Regions from separate parts of the Caballeronia eucalypticola genome, predicted to be linked through region 1. Evidence: riboswitches for the same ligand, from Rfam matches in the RefSeq annotation. Region 1 holds a riboswitch; the other holds the start of a gene.
What was found. Region 1 has a riboswitch for FMN ahead of ribB (3,4-dihydroxy-2-butanone-4-phosphate synthase). Riboswitches for the same ligand answer to the same signal wherever they lie in the genome.

Region 1 (10,189 bases):
AGCGGATTTTCGCCACATGGCGTCACGCTGGTGCTCGTGTTGTTCGGGGTTGGATTGACGATCGGCAATACGATTGGCGGCAAACTGGCCGACCGGGCGCTGATGCCATCGCTGATGGGCATTCTCGTCGCGCTCGCGATCATCATGGCTATCTTCGCGAAGACCAGCCATAACCAGACGCTCGCGGCCATCACGATCTTTATCTGGGGCATCGCTGCGTTCGCCACCGTGCCGCCGCTGCAAACGCGCGTGGTGGAGACGGCGAAACACGCGCCGAACCTGGCGTCGACGCTGAATATCGGCGCGTTCAATTTGGGGAATGCCGGCGGCGCGTGGCTGGGCGGCGTGGTGTTGAGCCAGGGACATCCGCTCGATTCGCTGCCGTGGGTCGCGGCCGTGGTGGCCGTGGTCGCGCTCGGCGTGACCTGGTATGCGGCCCGGCTTGATCGCGGCGGGCAGGGAACGCGTGCGGCCGCGGTGGATGCCATTTGAGTTCGCGTGGCGTGCTGCATGGGGAATACCCACGCCAAGGCTGTGCCGGATGTTGACCCGGCGTCCTCAACCGACTAGCGTGTCGTGCGAGCCGCATTCGCGGCTTTATCGCTTCATCACGCTTTTCGACCGAGGTTTTATGGAAGACATCACGCTGCGCCAATGCCTGACGGGCGCATGGCGCGACGCCGCCTCCGCCGTACGACACATGCCGATCGTATTTCTAGTGGCGTTCGTCGCCGTGCTCGCAACCGGAACCGCCGGATACAAGGCGCAATTTTCCGGGTTGGCGGCATCGGACAGTTCGCTCACGGCCATGACCAGCAGCAGCGCCGGTCACGCCGCGGGGTTCACTCAAGGGCTGATTTCCCTTGGCGTCACCTTCGTACAGACGCTGGTCCTCGCTGTGCTGGCCGTATTCGTGGTCCGCTTTGCGATGAAGTTGCACGCTGAATCCGCCGCATCTGCCGCCGCACCGGTCTCCACGCCTGCGCCGATGCACCTCTGGGACGCCGGTATCCGGCGCTATGTCCTGCTCTGCATCGCGTTACTTGCGGGGTACGTAGGCGCGGCGCTCGCGGTCATGATCGCCTGGATCGGGTTGCGGCTGGCGGGGTTGTCGAGCGGCACCTCAATGGCCGCGGCCGCCACGCTCGCGGTGCTGGTTGTTTGCGGCGTGAGTTATGTGTCTGCGCGGCTTGCCTTGCTGTTTCCGCACACGGCTGTTGGTGGCCGGATCCAGTGGCGCGCCGCCTGGGAGGACACGCGCGGACATTTCTGGTTCATCACGACAGCCGCCTTGCTTGCGATCCTGCCGGTCGTCGGCATTGCGACGGTGCTGACCGTGGTTGCGGAAATGCTGGCGACGGCCGGGTCTATCGGCAGCCTGACCATGGGTTTGATGGTCGTGCAAAGCGTAGGCACGCTGCTTTATACGGCGACGGGGGCAACTTGCTCGGTGTGGCTTTATAGAAAATTCGCGGCGATTTTGAGGGCGGAAGCCGTGTGATTTTTGCCGGGTTCTTCCACAACCCATAAATAAAAAGCGCGACCCTTTTGTTCAGGGCCGCGCTTTTTTATTGCTTCTATGCGTCGTTAAACCGTTTCTTCCGCAAGTTCGCGTGCGGCGGCAAGCACCATCCGGAAATCGGCGAGTTCGGCGATTGTCAGCACCGGAATGTTGCGCTCCTTCACAAACGCATCGATCTGAGCACCGCGCGCCATCGTGCCGTCCGGGTTCATCAATTCGCACAGTACGCCGGCTGGCTTCAACCCGGCGAGGATAGCCAGATCGACGGTTCCTTCCGTATGACCGCGCCGGGTCAGCACGCCGCCCGGCTGCGCGCGCAGCGGGAACACATGGCCGGGACTCACGATATCGCCAGCCTTCGCGTTATCGGCAATCGCAGCGCGGATCGTGGTCAGCCGGTCAATGGCCGATACGCCCGTCGTCACGCCCTCGCGTGCTTCGATAGAAACCGTGAACGCCGTGCCGTATTTGCTGCCGTTGTCGGCGACCATCGGCGGCAAGTGGAGCGCGCGAACGGTCTCGTCAGGAAGGCACAGGCACACAATGCCGCTGCACTCCCGGATCATCAGCGCCATGCCTTCGACATCAAGCTTTTCAGCGGCGTAAATCAGGTCGGCTTCGTTCTCGCGATCGTCGTCGTCGAGCAGGGCGACCGCGCGGCCTTCGCGCAACGCTTGCAGGGCAGCGGCAATTCGATGAGGGATCGCAACGGACGCTTCACCTGCACGAAGTTGCGCAAGATCGGCAAAGGCGGTGGCCGGGGAGGTGAAAACTGAATCGGACATGAGTGAAACGCTCTCGCAAAAGAAAATGGGGCGAAAAACGTTTCAGGGCATTGCAAACAGACAGAACGACACGCGTCTTCAACGCCGTCAATTCGACAGCGCCGGTTTAACGCGGACGCAAATGCGCCGCGGCAAACACGCGAAACGGACATGACCGTCTGCACATCTTCTTCCATCCGGACTATGACCGTCGGCTCTGGCATCTCACCAGATCTGCTGACCCCGCTGGGCGGCTCGCAATGACTTGCAAGCTGCATTCACAGGCGCTCGCGGGCTCGCGAGAGGCTTTCGCCGCTCGCATACCGCCGGTGGGGAATTGCACCCCGCCCTGAAGACGTACTGACTTGTCGCTAAACACTTAAAAACGCGACGATTTTCAGGATACAGCAGACTTGCCAATGTTGCAGTACTGCCTGCCTCTAGCTTGCAGGCAAGCTTGCTTAGCTGGCATCGTCGATACGACGTGAATCGGCCGGAACATGCCAGCGCGGCGGCGTTTCCGCGTTCACCGTCACCTGGTACGCGCGCGCTTCCGTGTTGCCGGGATTGCGCAGCGTGTGGGGTTGATCGGCGTCGAACACAATGGCGTCGCCGGTGGCCAGCAACTGCGCCCGGTCATGCACGCGAATTTCCAGCGTGCCGTCGCTCACAACCAGGTTGATCGTGGTGCCGGGTGGATGCGCGCTGCCGGGTTCGGCGTGCAGCGGCGCAATCCTCAGTTCATGGAATTCCGCCGATGCAGGCGCGCTCAACGGAAACAGCGGCCGGGCGGAAAAGCGTCCATTCGATGTCACCATCCGCGTTGCCTCTTCAGCCGGCAAATATTCGATGCCATTGATCGCGTGGCGTCGCAGGAACGCCGCCACCGATACCTTCAGCGCGCTCGCAATCTTGTGCAGTACCTTGATGGACGGCACGCTACGCCCGGATTCGATCTGCGCCAACATGGCGCGCGATACGCCGGACGCGCGAGCGAGGGCATCGAGCGAGAGCTGGCGTTCGGCGCGCAGCCGCGCGAGGTTCACGCCAACCAGGTATTCGAGCGCGTCGTTCGCTTCCTGCGCGTCCGTTGGCTGCGTGTGAAGCGCGTTTGCCGGGGTGTTTGCCACGGTGTTTGCCGCACGCGCCTGTGTTGCCTCGGCGTGTTCGGCCGGCGCGCGCGCATCGAACGACTCGCGCACGAGTTCCAGCGATGAATAAGCCGATGCAACCATGATGAGCCTCCAGTCTTTCAATCGTTCAGTCGATCAGACCCGCTCGGCGAACCGGCGCGGGAACGAGTGAAGGCAAGACTAGCATTCGCTCAACTGGCGGCAAACGAAGATATCGTCACACCGTTATGAGGTGCCGCAGGGTAGCTATTCGCGGCAACCCCTCGTTAAACGACCGTGCGAGCGGGTGCGGGTGCGGGTGCGGGTGTGGGCGGCGTGGATTGCGTGGGTGACGTCTCCCGCAGCTCGGCATCGGGTTTGCTCGACGCGAACCACGCGTCAATGCGGCGAACCACGTCTTCAAGCGATCCCGGCTCCAGATGCAGGCCGAGTTTCGAGCGGCGCCAGAGCACGTCGTCCGCACAGGTCGCCCATTCGTTGTCGCGCATGTAGCGGAGTTCGGCTTCGTAGAGGCCGGGCGCCAGGGCCTCGCCGAGGTCGGCGAGCGAGCCGGCATTGCCTAGAAGCTTCTGAGCGCGCGTTCCGTACGCCCGCGCGTAACGGTGCGCGAGTTCGCCCGGCAGCCAGCTGTTGCGTTGCTTGAACGAGCTGAGAAAAAGCGCGAAGTCGGCGTTGGCAATGTCCCCCCCCGGCAGCGGCGCGCCCTCGGTCCAGGTTTTACTCCGCGCCGGCGATTGCAGCGCTGCCCCCAGCTTGTCGACGGCTTCTTCGGCCAGCTTGCGAAACGTGGTGATCTTGCCACCGAACACCGATAACAGCGGCGCTTCGTTCGCGGGCGTGTCGAGTTCCAGCAGGTAATCGCGCGTGACGGCCGATGCGTTCTCCGCGTTTTCGTCCTCGAGCAGGCCGCGCACGCCGGCGTAGGTCCAGCAGACATCAGCCGGGCTGATGTGCTTCTTGAAGTAGCGATTGATGGAGTCGCAAAGGTACGCGGTTTCTTCCGGGCTGATCACGACTTTCGATGGATCGCCGTGATACTCGAGGTCCGTGGTTCCGATCAGCGTGTAGTCGTGCTCATACGGAATGGCGAAAATGATGCGCTTGTCCGGATTCTGGAAAATGTACGCGTGCTCGTGCTCAAAGAGGCGCCGGGTGACAATGTGGCTTCCCTTGACCAATCGCACGGTGTGGCGCGTATGCGTGTTGCTGTTGAGCGAATCCTTGAGCAGGTCGCTGACCCACGGACCAGCCGCGTTTGCGATGGAGCGCGCCCGAATCTCAAAGGTCGCGCCCTGGTTGTCGGCGAGCGCGGCATGCCAAACGCCTTCGCCGCGCCGCGCACTCACCAGACGCGTGCGCGTCTTGATGACGGCGCCGTGTTCCTGCGCATCGACGGCGTTAAGCGCGACGAGGCGAGCGTCGTCCACCCAGCCGTCGGAATAGACAAACCCACGTTTGATTGAGTCGATAAGCGGAGCGCCCGCCGGGTGCCGGCGCATTTTGATGCCCCGGGAGCCGGGCAGCAATTCGCGGCGCGCAAGGTGATCGTAGAGGAACAGGCCGGCGCGGATCATCCAGGCGGGGCGCAGGTTCGGCATGTGCGGCATCACGAAACGCAACGGCCATATGATGTGCGGCGCCGCGCGCAGCAACACTTCACGTTCCTGGAGCGCCTTGCGCACGAGCCGATATTCGCCGTATTCGAGATAACGAAGCCCGCCGTGAATGAGCTTCGTACTCGACGACGACGTGTGCGAAGCCAGGTCGTCCTTTTCGCACAGCATGACGGTGAGGCCACGGCCCGCCGCGTCCCGCGCTATACCCGTGCCGTTGACCCCGCCGCCCACCACGAGCACATCGTAAAGATTGCTTTGCATCGCTTGTCCGCCCCATGGCCACCAACGGAAAACTCCGTCGGAACACACTAATGTTCGAATTCGAAATTTAACGAACAAAAACGAAAATGTAAAGTCGTCTGAGTGGCTAACGCGCCGCTATTACTGCGTTTTGCCGGAAAAGTGCAGGTTGCGGTCGTTTTTGATCGTATTTGGGCTCATAGGCCGCTCGGTCGAGTGGCGCGAAGCTGGCCGCCGGCCGATACTGTAGGCACTGGGGATGAAGGAGTAACGCGATGCGAAAGATGTTAGTGGCGGGTGCGCTCGGCGCGCTGACGCTGGCCGGATGTATATCCGCGCCAGATGTTGCAGGATCAATGGGAGCGCCGTCCCTGGCCGCGCTCCAGTCCATGTGCGGCGGGAGCGCAGTCGATTACGGCACGGACGCGCAGGGCGTGTATACGGCGTTTCTCGATGCTTACGTGGCGCAAAAACGCGGCAAGCTACCAAAGGACCAGTTTTGCGCGTTCGAGGCGGGAATTGCGAGTCAGTATGCGGCGTTTACTGCTAGCCGTACGGCAGCAGCGCAAAGCACGTGGGCTTCGTTCTTCGCGGATCAGCGGGCGCAAGCGCTTAGTTGGCGCGCAGCCGTCGACCCGACGTTGCGCGCTGGCTAATCGGCTCGCTGTTCGGCCCACTCACGCAGCCTTGGTGGAGGCTGCGATGGCCGAAGAGCGAATCTATGAATATCGTTTGATTGCTTTGATCGTGGAGTCGCCGGAAGCCGTCAGGCTCCACAACTGGTGCCCGGAGGCGAGATTTTCCAACTGGACAAGCTGGCGCTCGAGCAGGGCGTCGAGTTCGTCGCGCACCATGTCCATCTGATGGGGGGCGTCTTGCAACAGGAGCAGCGTGGCAAATTCATGCGGACTTAGCATCGTGTTCTCCATGACGATCGAGCGGCACTTTGATCGGTCGGCGATCGGCATAAGTGCTTCGGAACGTTGTGCGAGGCTGAAACTTCGTGTCCGGCAGACGCATGACGCATAGCGTGGCTGGGGGCGCCCAAAAGCGGCGCTTCGTTGCCGGAATTTGATTGTAGGCAAGCGTCAGACGAGTGCCAAACGCTTGCGGAAAATAATGGGTTTGACTTTTTAGGGGCGCGACAGCGGTTCGGCAGACAAGCGGAATCGTAGAATTTACGTGAGGTTCCTGCCGCACTGCACACAGGCAGCGGGCCTTGGCGAAGCAAGATTTTTGGGGCAGGACCTACTCCGCCACGAATACCTGCGTGTTTGCTTCGGCGAGCGTTTGAGCCATTTCCGGTGGCGCAGGGGCATTGGTGAACAACGCGTCGATCTGGCTCAGATGACCGAGTCGGACCAGTGCCGGGCGGTTGAATTTCGAATGATCGGCGGCGAGGAACACCGTGCGGGCGTGTTTGATGATCGCTTCGGCCACGCGGACTTCGCGGGTATCGAAGTCGCGCAGTGTGCCGTCGGTTTCAATGCTCGACGCCCCAATGATCGCGAAGTCCACTTTGAACTGGCGGATGAAGTCGATAGCCAGCTCGCCCACAATACCTTTGTCCCACGGCCGCACAATGCCGCCGGTAATCAGCACCTCGCATTCGGGGTAACCGCTCATCATGCTGGCCACGTTGAGGTTGTTCGTGATCACGTGCAAGCCGCGATGCCGGTTCAGCGCCCGGGCGACTTCCTCGGTCGTCGTGCCCAGGTTGATGAAGAGGGACGCCTGATCGGGGATGTGCTGAGCGACGAGCGCGCCTATGCGACGTTTTTCGTCGTGGAACATGCGCTGACGCGCCGTGTATGAGACGTTCTCCGAACTGGTCGGCAGGCTCGCGCCACCGTGATAGCGGCGCAGGAGGTTCATGTCCGAGAGCCAGTTGACGTCGCGTCGAATGGTTTGCGGCGTGACGTCGAAATGCGTGGCCAGGTCTTCCACTGTCACGAAGCCATCGCGTTGCACCCAGTCGAGCAGCTCTTGCTGTCGTGCGTTCAAGGTGATGCGGGGATCTCGTGTCATGGCGTCGAAGAGTGCGCTTTTTTGTCTTGAGGTGGCCCGTATTGTAAGGGATAGGCCCGGCGGTCCGGCAATGCTCGATCGTCCGTCTTACCTTTGGATATCGCTATCCAATGGCATCGATGCAACCACGCCAACGAGCGTGTTACGGCTGGGGTCAGGCATCAAAAGCGACAAGTGCGTTACGAGGCATTACACCGCGTGCCACTCGCGAGCAGCTTGTAGTGAAGTTGCTCGGACATTGTCCATACGTGTACATATCCGCATGTCCAAAAGACCACTGCCTACATCGCCCGTACGGATTGCATGCTTCGCGTTCAGCGCGGCAACTCGTGAGGATGGCAAAATTGATGGTGTCGAGTCTGAACGTGGCTTGCCGGCCCGAAATCTATCTCCCGCCAAGCATATTCGATATGAAAAATCGCTCGGCTATAAGGCGCCATTAACGCCATCGCCGAATCGTTTTTCAGTGGCTTACCGAAATGTGCCCGTAAGCGCACGGGAATCGAGCGTGACGTGCGTTATCGCAACGCGCTTCAGCGCGGTACGATTTATGCTGTTTTGAGCGGTATCCGGAACTGACATGTGGTTCCAACGGTCTGTCTTCGGGCCTGCAGCTTAATTGCAACCCGGCTAAGATGCAGGCTCTAAGTCTTAACCACATGAGGACGCCGCGACTTCAAGTCATGGCGTCGCCTGATTTTCGGCCGGTTTGGCTGACGGCGCGTTCAGTACAGCTTTGGGAGCGCGATTTTTATGCACAGTGATAGTACCCACGTGATGCCCTGGCGGATCGAAGACATCGACCTGTCCCGGATCGACCGGCGTAAAGCGGCATCCAATGAACACCTTCTCTTGTTGCTTTGCGCGGCTTCGTTCATTGAGAGCGGAACCGATCTTTATACGAGCAACTTGAGCACGTATTTCAACGACGACCCTGAAGTGTCCGACTGGCTCAACAACGAGTGGGAGCCGGAAGAAATGCAGCACGGGCGCGCGTTGAAGACGTATATCCACCATGTATGGCCTGAGTTCGATTGGGACACGGCGTTCAAGAATTTCTTCGCTGAGTACTCGCTGACGTGTTCAGTCGAGGACTTCGAGAAAACGCGCGCGCTTGAAATGGTCGCGCGCTGCGTGGTTGAGACCGGGACGGCCACGCTGTATCGGGCCATTAACGAGTGCTCGGACGAACCAGTGCTCAAGCAACTCACCGACAACATCCGCACCGACGAAGTCCGCCATTACAAGCACTTCTTCCGCTTCTTCAAGAAGTACAACAAGATTGAAGGCAATGGCCGCTTCGCTGTTCTCGGCGCCTTGCTGCGCCGTGTAATGGAAATCAAGAATGAGGATTCCGAGATCGCGCTGCGCCATGTGTTTGCCATCCGCTACCCGGACCGCGCGAACGACACCGCGCACAACCGCGAGTTGGCGGCGCGGGTAAATGCGTTGGTCCGGCGCAATTTGTCGGCTGATATGTGCGTGAAGATGTTGCTCAAGCCGCTCGATCTGCCGGCCCGCATTCAGCCTAGCGTGCACTATCCGCTCGCAAAGATCACGCAGCACGTGTTCTTCCGATAGGCCAAGCCGCCGTTTGCATCGAACGGTTCGCCAAGCGTTAATCGATGGCCCGCTTTCGCGGGCCATCGTCTTTTCACGGAGATCCGCATGACCGATTCCACTGCGTCCGGCGCACCCGGTCTCGAGCACGATACGTTCGACGAATGGCCTCCGGGTTTGCGAACCTTGTTCGACGGTACATCGATAGAAACGAAAACGGGCTTCACGGCGTCGTTGCTCGCAGCCGATGAAGGCCGCGTGCGGACGTCGCTGCTGAGCGTTGGTGAACTGTTCGCGCCGGATCCGGGCACGTTGTGCTTCTCGTTGTGGCCGCAATCGCGGGCGGCGCGGTTGGTGTCGAAGACGGGCTGCGCCACACTGACTTTCGTCTTCGATGAAGCCTTTTTCCAGGTCCAGCTTCAGACGCGAATTGCGACCTTGGAGGGTGCGCCGTTCAAGTGTTTTATCGCGACGATAGAAAGCGGGGAATGGCAGAAGGTGCCTTATGCACGACTTGTGCAGGGCATTGGATTCGAGTTCGCGCAAGGGCAGGGGGACGCTGTGCTGACGCGCTGGCGAGAACAGATTGACGTGCTGAAGCGTGCGGCCAGTGCCGCTGCCTGAAACAAAAAACACAAAAAAGCGGAGCCGAGGCTCCGCTTTTTTATCGAGTGCGATGAGGGACGCCTCCCTCGCGCTACTTAACGCCCGCGTTGTCCAGTGCGGGGTGTATCGCGCCGGCCTGCACCGCCGCTGCCTTCAGTGCGCGGTTTGCCGCCGAGCAAAGCAGCGCCAGCCGGCCGTGAGCCTTCTGGTTTGCGCGGCGCACTGCCATTGCCACCGGTTTTCGCCGCAACGGGTTTCGGCGAGCGCGAACCGTAGCCGCCACCATTACCGCCATTGCCGCCATTGCCGCCGCCGTTCCCAGCCGGCTTGGCCGAAGATGACGACCGTCCGCCGCCGTTCGATTGCTTCGGCGCACCTTGACGCGGCGCACCTTGACCTTGGCGTGCACCGCCGCCGCCTTGGCCGCGTCGGAGAATCGGTTCCGGCTTCTGCGTCAGATCCGGTTCAAAACCTGCGATAACTTCCTGCGGAATCGGCCGCTTGATCAGGCGTTCGATGTCTTTGAGCAACTGATGTTCATCGACACAAACCAGCGACAGCGCCTCACCCGTTGCACCTGCACGACCCGTACGGCCGATCCGGTGAACATAATCCTCCGGCACATTCGGCAGATCGAAGTTGACCACATGCGGCAACTGGTCGATGTCGATACCGCGCGCCGCAATATCCGTGGCTACCAGCACCTGCAGCGTGTTGTCC
Region 2 (10,189 bases), on a different contig from region 1:
TCGATTTCAACCGAACATCCACATAACGCCGCGACGCCCTTTCCTCTCAATCCTCCGGGTTCGCAATATCACTGGCGACAATCTGTTCGCCATGCGTGACTGCCGCCTCGCGCGCGGCTTCCCGCGAGGGATACGGCCCCAGCACCGGAGATCCCTGAAAAGGGAACAACATGCGGCCGTCGGTTTTTCTAACAACCTTTAGTGTTCCTACGAACAATCCGCCGGCATTGATCTGATACGACGCATACACCGCGAAGTCCTCGGGGCTCATGCTTCCGGGCGATCCCCGGCTTTGCAGCTGGGTCATGGATAAGACAAGTTTCGGTTTTTTCATGGCTTTGTACGTGTTTCAATCGTGCCCGTGTAAAGGCGTGGCGTGCGTCCAGTCAAGCGCTGAAGCGGTCGATTTTTCCGGGTGCTGAACATCACGACGTTCACTTAAATTTCACAGCACTCAACGTTTAGCAATTCTTGGTCCGCTCGCGCAGTACGCTTCTTGCGAAGGAAAGCAGAACCAGCACAAAGCGCTTTCCGGTGGCGCAATGCAGCACGCCCCAAGTTCTTTGCTTGTCCAGAATCCACGCCATGTGGACGAATGTGGCGTGGTGCCTGGCGTGAGGATCGAGGAACAGTCATCGTCAAGCCGGGCGGACACGTGTCAGCATGCGCGCAACTTGAACGCGTTTCGGCCCACGTGAAGCCATGCTCATTGATAAGAAAAGGAAAGCACATGGACGCCTTTATCGCAGTGTTCGGCACCGGCCAAGACCTCGACTCGCTGCAGATGGCCGCTCGCGCGGTCGCGGTCTTCATCGGCGCGCTGGTCTGTATCCGAATCTCCGGCCGACGTTCTTTCGGTCAGCGCTCTCCGTTCGACTATGTCGTTGCCATTCTTCTTGGCGCGACGCTGAGCCGCGTGATCGTTGGTGCTTCGCCCGCAGTCCCCACGGTGGTCGCCTCCTTCGTGATTGTGTTGCTGCACCGGGTGCTTGCATGGGGCTGCCTGCATTCACCGATGCTGGAGCGGCTGGTGGGCGGGACCGAGCGGGAGTTGTATCGCGACGGACGCTTCGACGAGAAGCAGATGTCCGCTGCCCTCATCACGCGCACCGACCTGCTCGAAACAGCGCGGCAGCAACTAGGCGCCAACGACCTTTCCGGGATCCGCGCGGCAACACTCGAGCGCAACGGAGAGATCAGCCTGATTCGTGACAAGGACACCCGCTAGGTACCTCCGCGAAACCCGGCCTTACGCGGGCCAGGAGCGAGGAAAGCGGGGCCAAGAGATCAGAGCTAGCAAGAAATGTCCCCGACAGGTGCGCTTGAAAAGTTTGCGCTGGAAACGTTGATGACGTCCTGCCAGCGGGATTTTGGAAGGTAAAATAAGCGCCTATCTATAGACGTTTAGAACTCTGCAACGCTGACGAGCGTCGTACGGTCAGACGTTGCTTATCGACCCCCGCACATGAACGAAAGACAACCGACCAATGGCCTGGGCCACGCCTTCCTGGAGGGCGGCGGCGAGGTCGCCAGGATCATCGCTTCAAGAGACTGGTCCACTTCGCCATTGGGACCGATCGAAGGCTGGTCGACCACGCTGACCGGCACCATCGCCCTGATTTTGCAGTCGCCTGTTCCCATCGTGACGCTCTGGGGTGTCGATGGCGTCATGCTCTACAACGACGCCTATTCCGTTTTCGCGGGCGGCCGCCATCCTCAGCTTCTCGGCTCCAAGGTACGGGAAGGGTGGTCGGAGATCGCGGACTTCAACGACAACGTGATGAAGGTCGGGTTAGCCGGCCGGACGCTGCGATACGAAGACCAGGAACTCACGCTGCACCGGCACGGACGCGGCGAGCAAGTGTGGATGAACCTGGACTATTCGCCCATTCGCGACGAACGGGGCGTGCCGGTCGCGGTCATCGCGATCGTCGTGGAGACCACCGCGAAGGTGCGCGCGGAGCGCTGGCTGAGCGGCGAGCGCGAACGATTGCGGCGGATGTTCGAACAGGCGCCCGGGTTCATGGCCATGCTGACCGGTCCCGACCACGTCATCGAACTGACGAACGCCTCCTTCACGCAACTGGTCGGCGACCGCACGATCCTGGGCAAGCCGGTGCAGGAGGGATTACCCGAACTGCGCGGGCAAGGGTTTGTAGAGATCCTGGACCGGGTCTACGCCTCTGGAATGCCCGTCTCGGGCAGCGCGCAGTCCATCGTGCTCAACCGGCTTCCTGGCGCCCCTGCGCAGCAGCGCTACGTCGACTTCGTTTATCAGCCTGTGCGCAACGAAGCCGGCGCCGTGATCGGCATCTTCATTCAGGGAACCGACGTGACGGATCGCCTCGTGGCGGAGCGCGCGGTTCATGAAAGCGAGCAGAAATTCCGCACCTTCGCCCAGGCCATGCCGAACCATGTCTGGTCGGCGGACCCCAACGGTCAGCTCGACTGGTTCAACGACCGGGTCTACGAGTACAGCGGTGCGGCGCAGGCCACGCTGGACGGTCAGGCGTGGGGCAACATCATTCATCACGATGACCTGCCGGCCACCATTGGACAGTGGGTGGACGCAGTGGCATCGGGCACGACTTACGAATGCGAGTTCCGGATTCGACGAGCCGATGGCGTATACCGCTGGCATATCGCCCGGGCGCTGCCTATTCGCGACAACGTCCAGCGCATTATTCGATGGATCGGAACGAACACCGACATCGAAGACCAGAAGTCCGCAGCACGCGCTCTTGAGCGCCTGAACAAGACCCTGGAACAGCAGGTGGCGGAAAGTGTTGCCGACCGGGACCGCATGTGGCGGCTTTCTACCGACCTGATGCTGGTCGCCGATTTCCAATCGAATATCGTGGCGGTGAATCCGGCCTGGCAACAGATCCTCGGCTGGGATGAGAAGACGCTTATCGGCCATTCGCTGCTTGAGTTCGTGCATCCCGATGACCGGGTCTCGACGCTCGCCGAATTGGGCGAACTCAGCGGGGGTATCCGCACGTTCAAGTTTGTGAACCGCTATCAGCGGCAGGATGGGACGTATGTCACGCTGTCGTGGACGGCCGTGCCCGATGACCGTTTCATCCATGCCGTGGGCCGCGACATTACTGCGGATCGTGAAGCCGCAGACGCGCTGCGGCGAACCGAACTCGCGCTCCAGCAGGCGCAAAAAATGGAGACCATCGGCAAGCTCACCGGCGGCGTCGCGCACGATTTCAATAACCTGCTGCAGGTCATTTCAGGCAACTTGCAACTGCTTGCGTCGGACGTGGCGGGCAGCGAGCGGGCAGAGCGGCGCGTGGCAAATGCGCTTGCCGGCGTGAGCCGCGGCGCGAAGCTGGCGAGCCAGTTGCTGGCCTTCGGCCGCCGGCAAGCGCTCGAGCCGAAGACGATCAGGATCGGACGGCTTATCACCGGCATGGAGGACATGTTGCGGCGCAGTCTGGGCGAAGCTATCGAGATCGAGATCGTTGTTTCCGCCGGCCTGTGGAACACATTCGTCGATCCCACCCAAGTTGAAAACGCAGTCCTCAATCTCGCCATCAACGCGCGCGATGCCATGGACAACGCGGGCAAGCTGACCCTGGAAGTAGGCAACGCGTTCCTCGACGACCGCTATGCACTTGATCATGCCGAAGTGACCCCCGGACAATACGTGATGCTCGCGGTGACGGACACCGGCTGCGGGATGACACCTGAAGTACTGGCCCAGGCCTATGAGCCGTTCTTCTCCACCAAGCCGGAAGGCAAGGGCTCGGGCCTGGGACTCTCCATGGTTTACGGATTCGTTAAGCAGTCCGGTGGACACGTGAAGATCTACAGCGAACCGGGCCACGGCACGACAGTGAAATTGTATTTGCCGCGAACCCACGACAAGGAAGATCTCGGGGCGGTGCTGGAAAGCACGCCGGTTCTGGGCGGCGCCGAGACGATCCTGGTGGCTGAAGACGATGAACAAGTCCGGGTGACGGTCGTGGAGATGTTGTCCGAACTGGGCTATCGCGTGCTCAAGGCGAGCGATGCCAGCAGCGCGCTTGCGATCATCGAAAGCGGCGCGCCAATCGATCTGTTGTTTACCGACGTTGTCATGCCGGGTCCCCTGCGAAGTCCCGAATTGGCTCGCCGCGCGCGGCAACTCATTCCCGGCATCGCGGTACTGTTTACGTCCGGCTATACGGAAAATGCGATTGTCCATGGCGGCCGGCTGGATGCCGGCGTTGAACTGCTCGGCAAGCCCTACACGCGGGAGGCGCTTGCGAGAAAGATCCGGCATGTTCTGGCAAATCAAACCCAGCGTGCCGCACTCAAGGTGGTGGCGGCGCCTTCGAGCGTACCGACAGCGGCCACGCTAAGTGTGCCTTCGGGACGCTCGCTAAGCATCTTGTTCGTTGAAGACGATGACCTGATCCGCTCCAATACGAGCGAGTTGCTCATGAGGCTGGGGCATGTAGTCCACGAGGCTGCCAACGCACAAACGGCTTTGGCACTGATTCAGAAAGAGGCGGTGGATTTGCTCATCACGGACGTTGGCTTGCCCGGTATGTCGGGCGAAGAACTCGCTATACAAGCCCGGGTTTTGCGCGGTGACCTGACTGTCATATTTGCAACCGGCCACGATCACGTTTCAAACGTGTCCGGATACTTTGTCTTGCGAAAACCCTACGACACCGCGAGCATCGCTGCGCTCTTGCGGCAGATGCAATGACCGCAGGAGGACATTTTCCCCCTTGCTTTCCCTTGCTATAAGCAAGCTTAGGAGGGTGCGTTGGCGGCAGGTGCCTCATCGGCTCCTGCCGCTTTCCGCAGGTAAGCACCAGCCAGTCGCCGAAGCTCTTCTTCAGACGCATCCTCAATCCCGATCAGATGATTGTCCGCAGACCGGTGAGACGCAAGCAGCTCATTGAGTTTCAGGTGAAGCGCCACGCTGTCTTTGTTCTGGCCTTGCTGGATCAGGAACACCATGATGAACGTGACGATGGTCGTCCCGGTATTGATCACCAGTTGCCAGTTCTCCGAGTAGTGGAAAATCGGCCCGGTCACTGCCCAGATCACAACGCTGATAACCGCAAGGCCGAACGCCACGGGAGAGCCGGTCCAGCGGGTCACGGCGCTCGCGAAGATATCGAAGGCGCGGGTAACGGGGTGACGGGTCGCGTAAGCGGGACTCGATGTGTCAGGGACAGTGCCCAGCGCGTCCGTTGACGATTGCAATTGCGGGCCTGGGTGCGAAGTTTCCTTTCGCATCGCTTTCTCCTGTTGTCTGTGCTTCGTGTCCATCGAAGCATCAGCAAAAATCATTCCGGATAAGCGCTGCGTGAGGAGTGCCGTCTTGCGAGTTGGGTCGCATGACCTCAAGTCGGCGCAATCATGACGAGGCGCTTTCAGGCACCCTCAGGCTCCCCTCTGGCACCTTTAAGCGCCTTCAGGCAGCGCGGCCAGTTGAGAGACCGGCGAGACCACGATAACGCCTAACTGGATTGCAAAAGCGACGGTCGACATCAGCAGGCATGCGCCTACGCCGGTCTGCGTTGCAAGCGCCGCGCCGAGCAACGCACCAACAGGACGCGCTCCATAAGTTGCGGTGCTCATGATGGCTGACACCCTGCCGAGCATGGCGTGAGGCGTGATTGCCTGACGCAACGTGGTTGAACCAATCGTCCACAGCACCGGACCGGCACCGAGCAAAAAGAAACTCACGCAGACCATCCATACTTGCGGAAAAAACAAGGTTGCGCTTATCAATAGAGATGCGAGGAAGCCGCACATAGGGCCGATAACGAGTGTCCGTCCAAAGCAGATTCGCCTCGACACTTCGGGTCCTGCCAGCGCGCCGGCCACCATGCCCGCACCATAGGCCGCCAGGCTCACGCCAATCACCCATGACGACATATGCAGGCGGTGCGCCGCGTAAGCCACGTAGACTGCCTGCAACACGAAATAGCCCAGGTTAAAGAAAACTGCGGTCAGGAGAATGGGACGTAGCAGCGGGTCGCGGAATACGAACGCGGCGCCCTCGCGGACCTCGGCGAGAAAATGCCTGCCGGTTCTGGGCAGATGCGCCGAGACCGGCAGTGCGCGTAACAGCACAACGGCGAACGCCGACAGCATGGTCGCTAATGCATAAGCCCACCCCGCTCCCACGGAGCCCACGATCACTCCGCCTATCGCGGGACCGGCCGAATACGCCACGCTTCTGGCCAACTCGATGCGGCCATTCGCTGCCGGCAGTGCATCGCGCGGGACGAGAGAGGGAACGAGCGAAGGCGCTGCAACGCTGTAAGCGACCGTACCCGCTGCGCCGATAAAACCGCAGACAGCAAGCATCGGCAACGTGAGGAGATGGGCTCCGATCAGCAGGAGGATCGTAATCATTGCCAGCACGCGAACGGCTTCTGCGCTTGCCATCAGTCCACGTCGGGAATGACGGTCGGCATAGACGCCCATCGGTAATGAGAGGAGCAGAAAGGGTAATGTCTGGGCGGTTTGCAGCAAGCCGGTTTGCGCGGCGCTTGCGCCTAGCAGGAAAACTGCAACTAGCGGTGCGGCGGCAAGACTGATCTGCTCGGCGGACTGCGCCAGCAGATTCGACCAGGCTAATCGATGGAATGCGGACGGCAGGATAATGCGGAGAGCGCGCTTGTTAAGCTCGTTTTGCGAAGAAGGCATGAAGTGGGACTCCTTGGGAGGTGGCCCAATCATCATGGTGCGCAGGGACGCACGATACGCCCCGGATCTTGCGCTTACGTTCGGCAACGTTCAAATGCTAACGATTGCGTCGTGGACGGTCAGTGGTAGTCGTCTTCCAACTGGTGCCGTACTGTCGCGAGCCGTTTACTCAGGCGAGAAAGCATTTCCTCGGCCGACATGTAGTCGCCGCTGCGCTTAGCGTCGTCCCGTGACGCGAGTCCTCGAGCAACGAACTCACTATGCTGCTGGCGACGCAGGATCTTCTCGCGAATCGCTTGTTTGACAAAACCGGAGAGACTCACCTTCCTGCAAGACGCTTTCGGCTGCCTCGCGCAATTCTGGTTCGACTCGTACAGACGGGAAAGTGGCTGTTTTCATGATTCACGCTCCATGGGGTCATGTGTTTTGGAAATGAATGCAAGCAAATCCGATTAGAGGCAGCACTGGATCAGGCAGCTTCCGCATCCCGAGCATGCTGTCATTGCAAAAAGCGCCACGCAGGCTGACATCCCCGCGTGGCGCTTTTGAGTTTGCATCCGACCTACATCATCGGACGTTTGCCAGCGCTGCGATCTTACGAATGGTATCGGCGCAAGCAGTAGCCGCCTCAACGCCCTTCACGACGAAATGCTCGTGGAAGAACTTCGTGTGTTCTTCGCCAGAGTGAAAGTGATGCGGCGTCAGTACAGCGGACAAGACCGGCGTGCCCGTTTCCAGTTGCACTTGCATCAAGCCGTTGATGACAGCCTGCGCCACGAACTCGTGCCGATAGATACCGCCATCGACCACAAGACCCGCTGCAACAATAGCCGCGTAACCGCCGCGTTGAGCGAGCAGCTTCGCATGCAGGGGGATTTCGAAAGCCCCGGCGACTTCGTAGAGATCGATGTCATCGCGGCTGAATCCCTGGGCCTGGATGGCGCTAAGGAAGGACGCTTTGCATTGGTCGACAATGTCGCGATGCCAGCACGATTGAATGAACGCGATGCGTGCACGGGACTTGGCTGCCGAGCTAACGGCAGGATTACTTTCGAGGGTCGTTGCGAGCGTCATAAATTTAAGCCTGTTTGTGTGAACAGGGCGAAGGACGGCACGTCTCCTCTAACGCAAATGCTTTCGCGCGAGCGGACACATGCCATCCCGTTCTCTTTCATCCGGACTATGACCGTCGGCCCCGGAATCAAACCGGGTCTGCTGACCTTCGCGTTTCGCCACGCCTTCACGCAAAATGGACGGAAGATTCAAGGCAAAACACAAAGCGCTCGCGGGCTACGCGCAGAAGCTGTACGCGATTACCGCCGGTGGGGAGTTTCACCCCGCCCCGAGAACTCGTTCTTAGTGAACGGAACGTAAATTATCACGATTTTTAAAAATACGCCGTACTTAGCTAGCTATTCAACGACGGCAATGGGGTTTCTTCCGAACCATCATGCCCACGACGGGCACTCGCTAAGCCTTCCCGCGCCAGGGAACCAACCGCCGCTCCAGGGCGCGCATACCGAGATCGAAAGTCCACGCGATCAAGCCGATCAGCACGATCCCCATCACCACGACATCGGTTCTGAGAAAGCTCGACGCGTTCAACACCATCTGCCCAAGTCCAGCCGTTGCCGCCACCATTTCGGCCGCGACGAGCGTGGTCCAGCCAAATCCGATCGCAATCCGCAAGCCGGTCAGGATCTCGGGCAACGCGGCGGGCAGCACGACAAACCGCACAACCTGCGCGAAGCTCCCGCCAAGTGAATACGCAGCGTTCACCTGCTCGGCGGTTGCGCTTCGCGCACCGGCGCGTGCAGCCATCGCGATCGGAGCGAAGCAAGCGAGGTAGATCACGATCAGCTTCGCGGTTTCATCGATACCGAACCAGATCACGACCAGCGGCAAATACGCGAGCGGCGGCAGCGGCCGGTAAAACTCCAGGGGCGGATCGAGCAGGCCTCGCGCAATGCGGCTGACGCCCATCAGGATGCCGACAGGCACGGCCGTCACGCTCGCCAATGCGAACGCGCCGAACACGCGAATGGCGCTCCACAGCAAATGCTCGGACAGCGGCAAGCCGCCTTGAATACGGCCATTCCATGCGTCAATGAATGCGCTCCACACCGCTTGCGGTGAGGGCAGGAAAAGCGGCGCTACCCAATGAAATGACGTTGCCGCCCACCAGAGCGCGGCAATGGCTGCAACTGACAACACGCTCAATGCAGCTGTCGGACCTTCACCTGGAAGGCCACGACGCGGTTTGCGTTTTAGCTTAGGCCGCGACACGGCTGCAGCGGTTGGTAACGAGTCGATCGAACTCATCAGGTCACCTCCTGCAGCGTAGCGTGAGATCCGTCATGCAATCGTCGAACCAGCCGCTCGCGCCACTCGATAAATTCGGGCGACGACTTCACCGCGCGGGCATCGCGAGATTCAAGAAACTGCCGCGCGAACGGTAATGTGTGGCTTTCCGCGATGCGTCCAGGACCCGGCGTCATCAAGACCAGCCGCGTGGCAAGAAACAACGCTTCCTCCACGCTATGCGTGATGAAGAAAATGGTCTTGCGGGTGCGGCCCCAGACATCGAGCACGAGTTCCTGCATGGTCTCGCGAGTCAATGCATCGAGTGCGCCCATGGGTTCATCCATCAGTAACACTTGAGGATCGCTGGCAAGCGCGCGTGCGATTCCCACGCGTTGCTGCATCCCGCCCGAGAGCGCGTAGACGCGCGCGTTCGCGTGCTTTTCCAGGCCCACCAGCGCCAGCGTCTCGCGCGCAATCTCACGACGCCGCGTGCGCCCGACACCTTGAAAACGAAGCCCGAGCGCGACGTTGTCGATAACGTCGAGCCATGGCATCAATGCATATTTCTGAAAGACGACGCCACGTTCGGCACCGGGTCCGATGATCGGCTCGCCGTTCAGCCGCGCCTCGCCGGCAGTCGGATCGATGAAACCTGCGAGACAGTTCAGCAGCGTCGTCTTACCGCATCCGGAAGCACCGAGCGCGACCACGAACTCACCGCTGTCGATCTGCAGATCGACGCCCTCCAGAGCGGCTGATGTCGCGCCTTCATAGGTCACGCCGAGGCCGCGAATGTCCAGCGTGCTCATCGCGATGCTTGCTGCACGAAGCGCGGGTCAACGCCAACCGAATAGTCGGGCAGCAGGTTCTGGATCGTGCCTTGCGTCTTCAGGAAGGCTGCCGTTGCCGCCAGCGACTTCGCCGCGCCCGACTGAGCGCCACCGCCAAGCCAGGCCGGCGAAGCCTGCTCGGCGAGGGTCGGGAAGGCATACAGCGCGAGACTCGCAGGCACGTCGGCAGCCGTTGCTCCCGATTCCTGCGCTACACCTTCAACTTCCTTCGACCCGGCTGTCCAGGCGGATTTATTGTTCCGATACTGCGTGTCGGTCGCGGCAAGCACCTTGACGAGGTTAGTCACGAACGCTTCGTTATCCTGGGCAAATTTGCGGCTGACGGCGAAACCGTCGAAGGTCGCCTTGCCGGTTTCCTTCGCAACTTC

Region 2: another riboswitch for FMN. It lies ahead of ACMX25_RS11395 (6,7-dimethyl-8-ribityllumazine synthase); the one in region 1 lies ahead of ribB (3,4-dihydroxy-2-butanone-4-phosphate synthase).

The regions. Positions count from the first base shown of each region.
Region 1 is NZ_JBLKRU010000008.1:128,705-138,893, forward strand. It holds gene ACMX25_RS12130 (MFS transporter) at 1-492, shown strand, start outside; gene ACMX25_RS12135 (hypothetical protein) at 632-1,501, shown strand; gene ribB (3,4-dihydroxy-2-butanone-4-phosphate synthase) at 1,588-2,307, opposite strand; FMN riboswitch at 2,468-2,647, opposite strand; gene ACMX25_RS12145 (helix-turn-helix domain-containing protein) at 2,748-3,521, opposite strand; gene glpD (glycerol-3-phosphate dehydrogenase) at 3,686-5,296, opposite strand; gene ACMX25_RS12155 (hypothetical protein) at 5,551-5,931, shown strand; gene ACMX25_RS12160 (hypothetical protein) at 5,995-6,192, opposite strand; gene ACMX25_RS12165 (DeoR/GlpR family DNA-binding transcription regulator) at 6,524-7,303, opposite strand; gene ACMX25_RS12170 (ferritin-like domain-containing protein) at 8,057-8,884, shown strand; gene ACMX25_RS12175 (hypothetical protein) at 8,972-9,487, shown strand; gene ACMX25_RS12180 (DEAD/DEAH box helicase) at 9,565-10,189, opposite strand, start outside.
Region 2 is NZ_JBLKRU010000007.1:220,059-230,247, forward strand. It holds gene ACMX25_RS11365 (DUF6723 family protein) at 47-271, opposite strand; gene ACMX25_RS11370 (DUF421 domain-containing protein) at 731-1,228, shown strand; gene ACMX25_RS11375 (hybrid sensor histidine kinase/response regulator) at 1,466-4,705, shown strand; gene ACMX25_RS11380 (low affinity iron permease family protein) at 4,753-5,244, opposite strand; gene ACMX25_RS11385 (MFS transporter) at 5,413-6,666, opposite strand; gene ACMX25_RS11390 (YlcI/YnfO family protein) at 6,925-7,065, opposite strand; gene ACMX25_RS11395 (6,7-dimethyl-8-ribityllumazine synthase) at 7,234-7,740, opposite strand; FMN riboswitch at 7,826-8,020, opposite strand; gene ACMX25_RS11400 (ABC transporter permease subunit) at 8,137-8,988, opposite strand; gene ACMX25_RS11405 (taurine ABC transporter ATP-binding protein) at 8,988-9,779, opposite strand; gene tauA (taurine ABC transporter substrate-binding protein) at 9,776-10,189, opposite strand, start outside.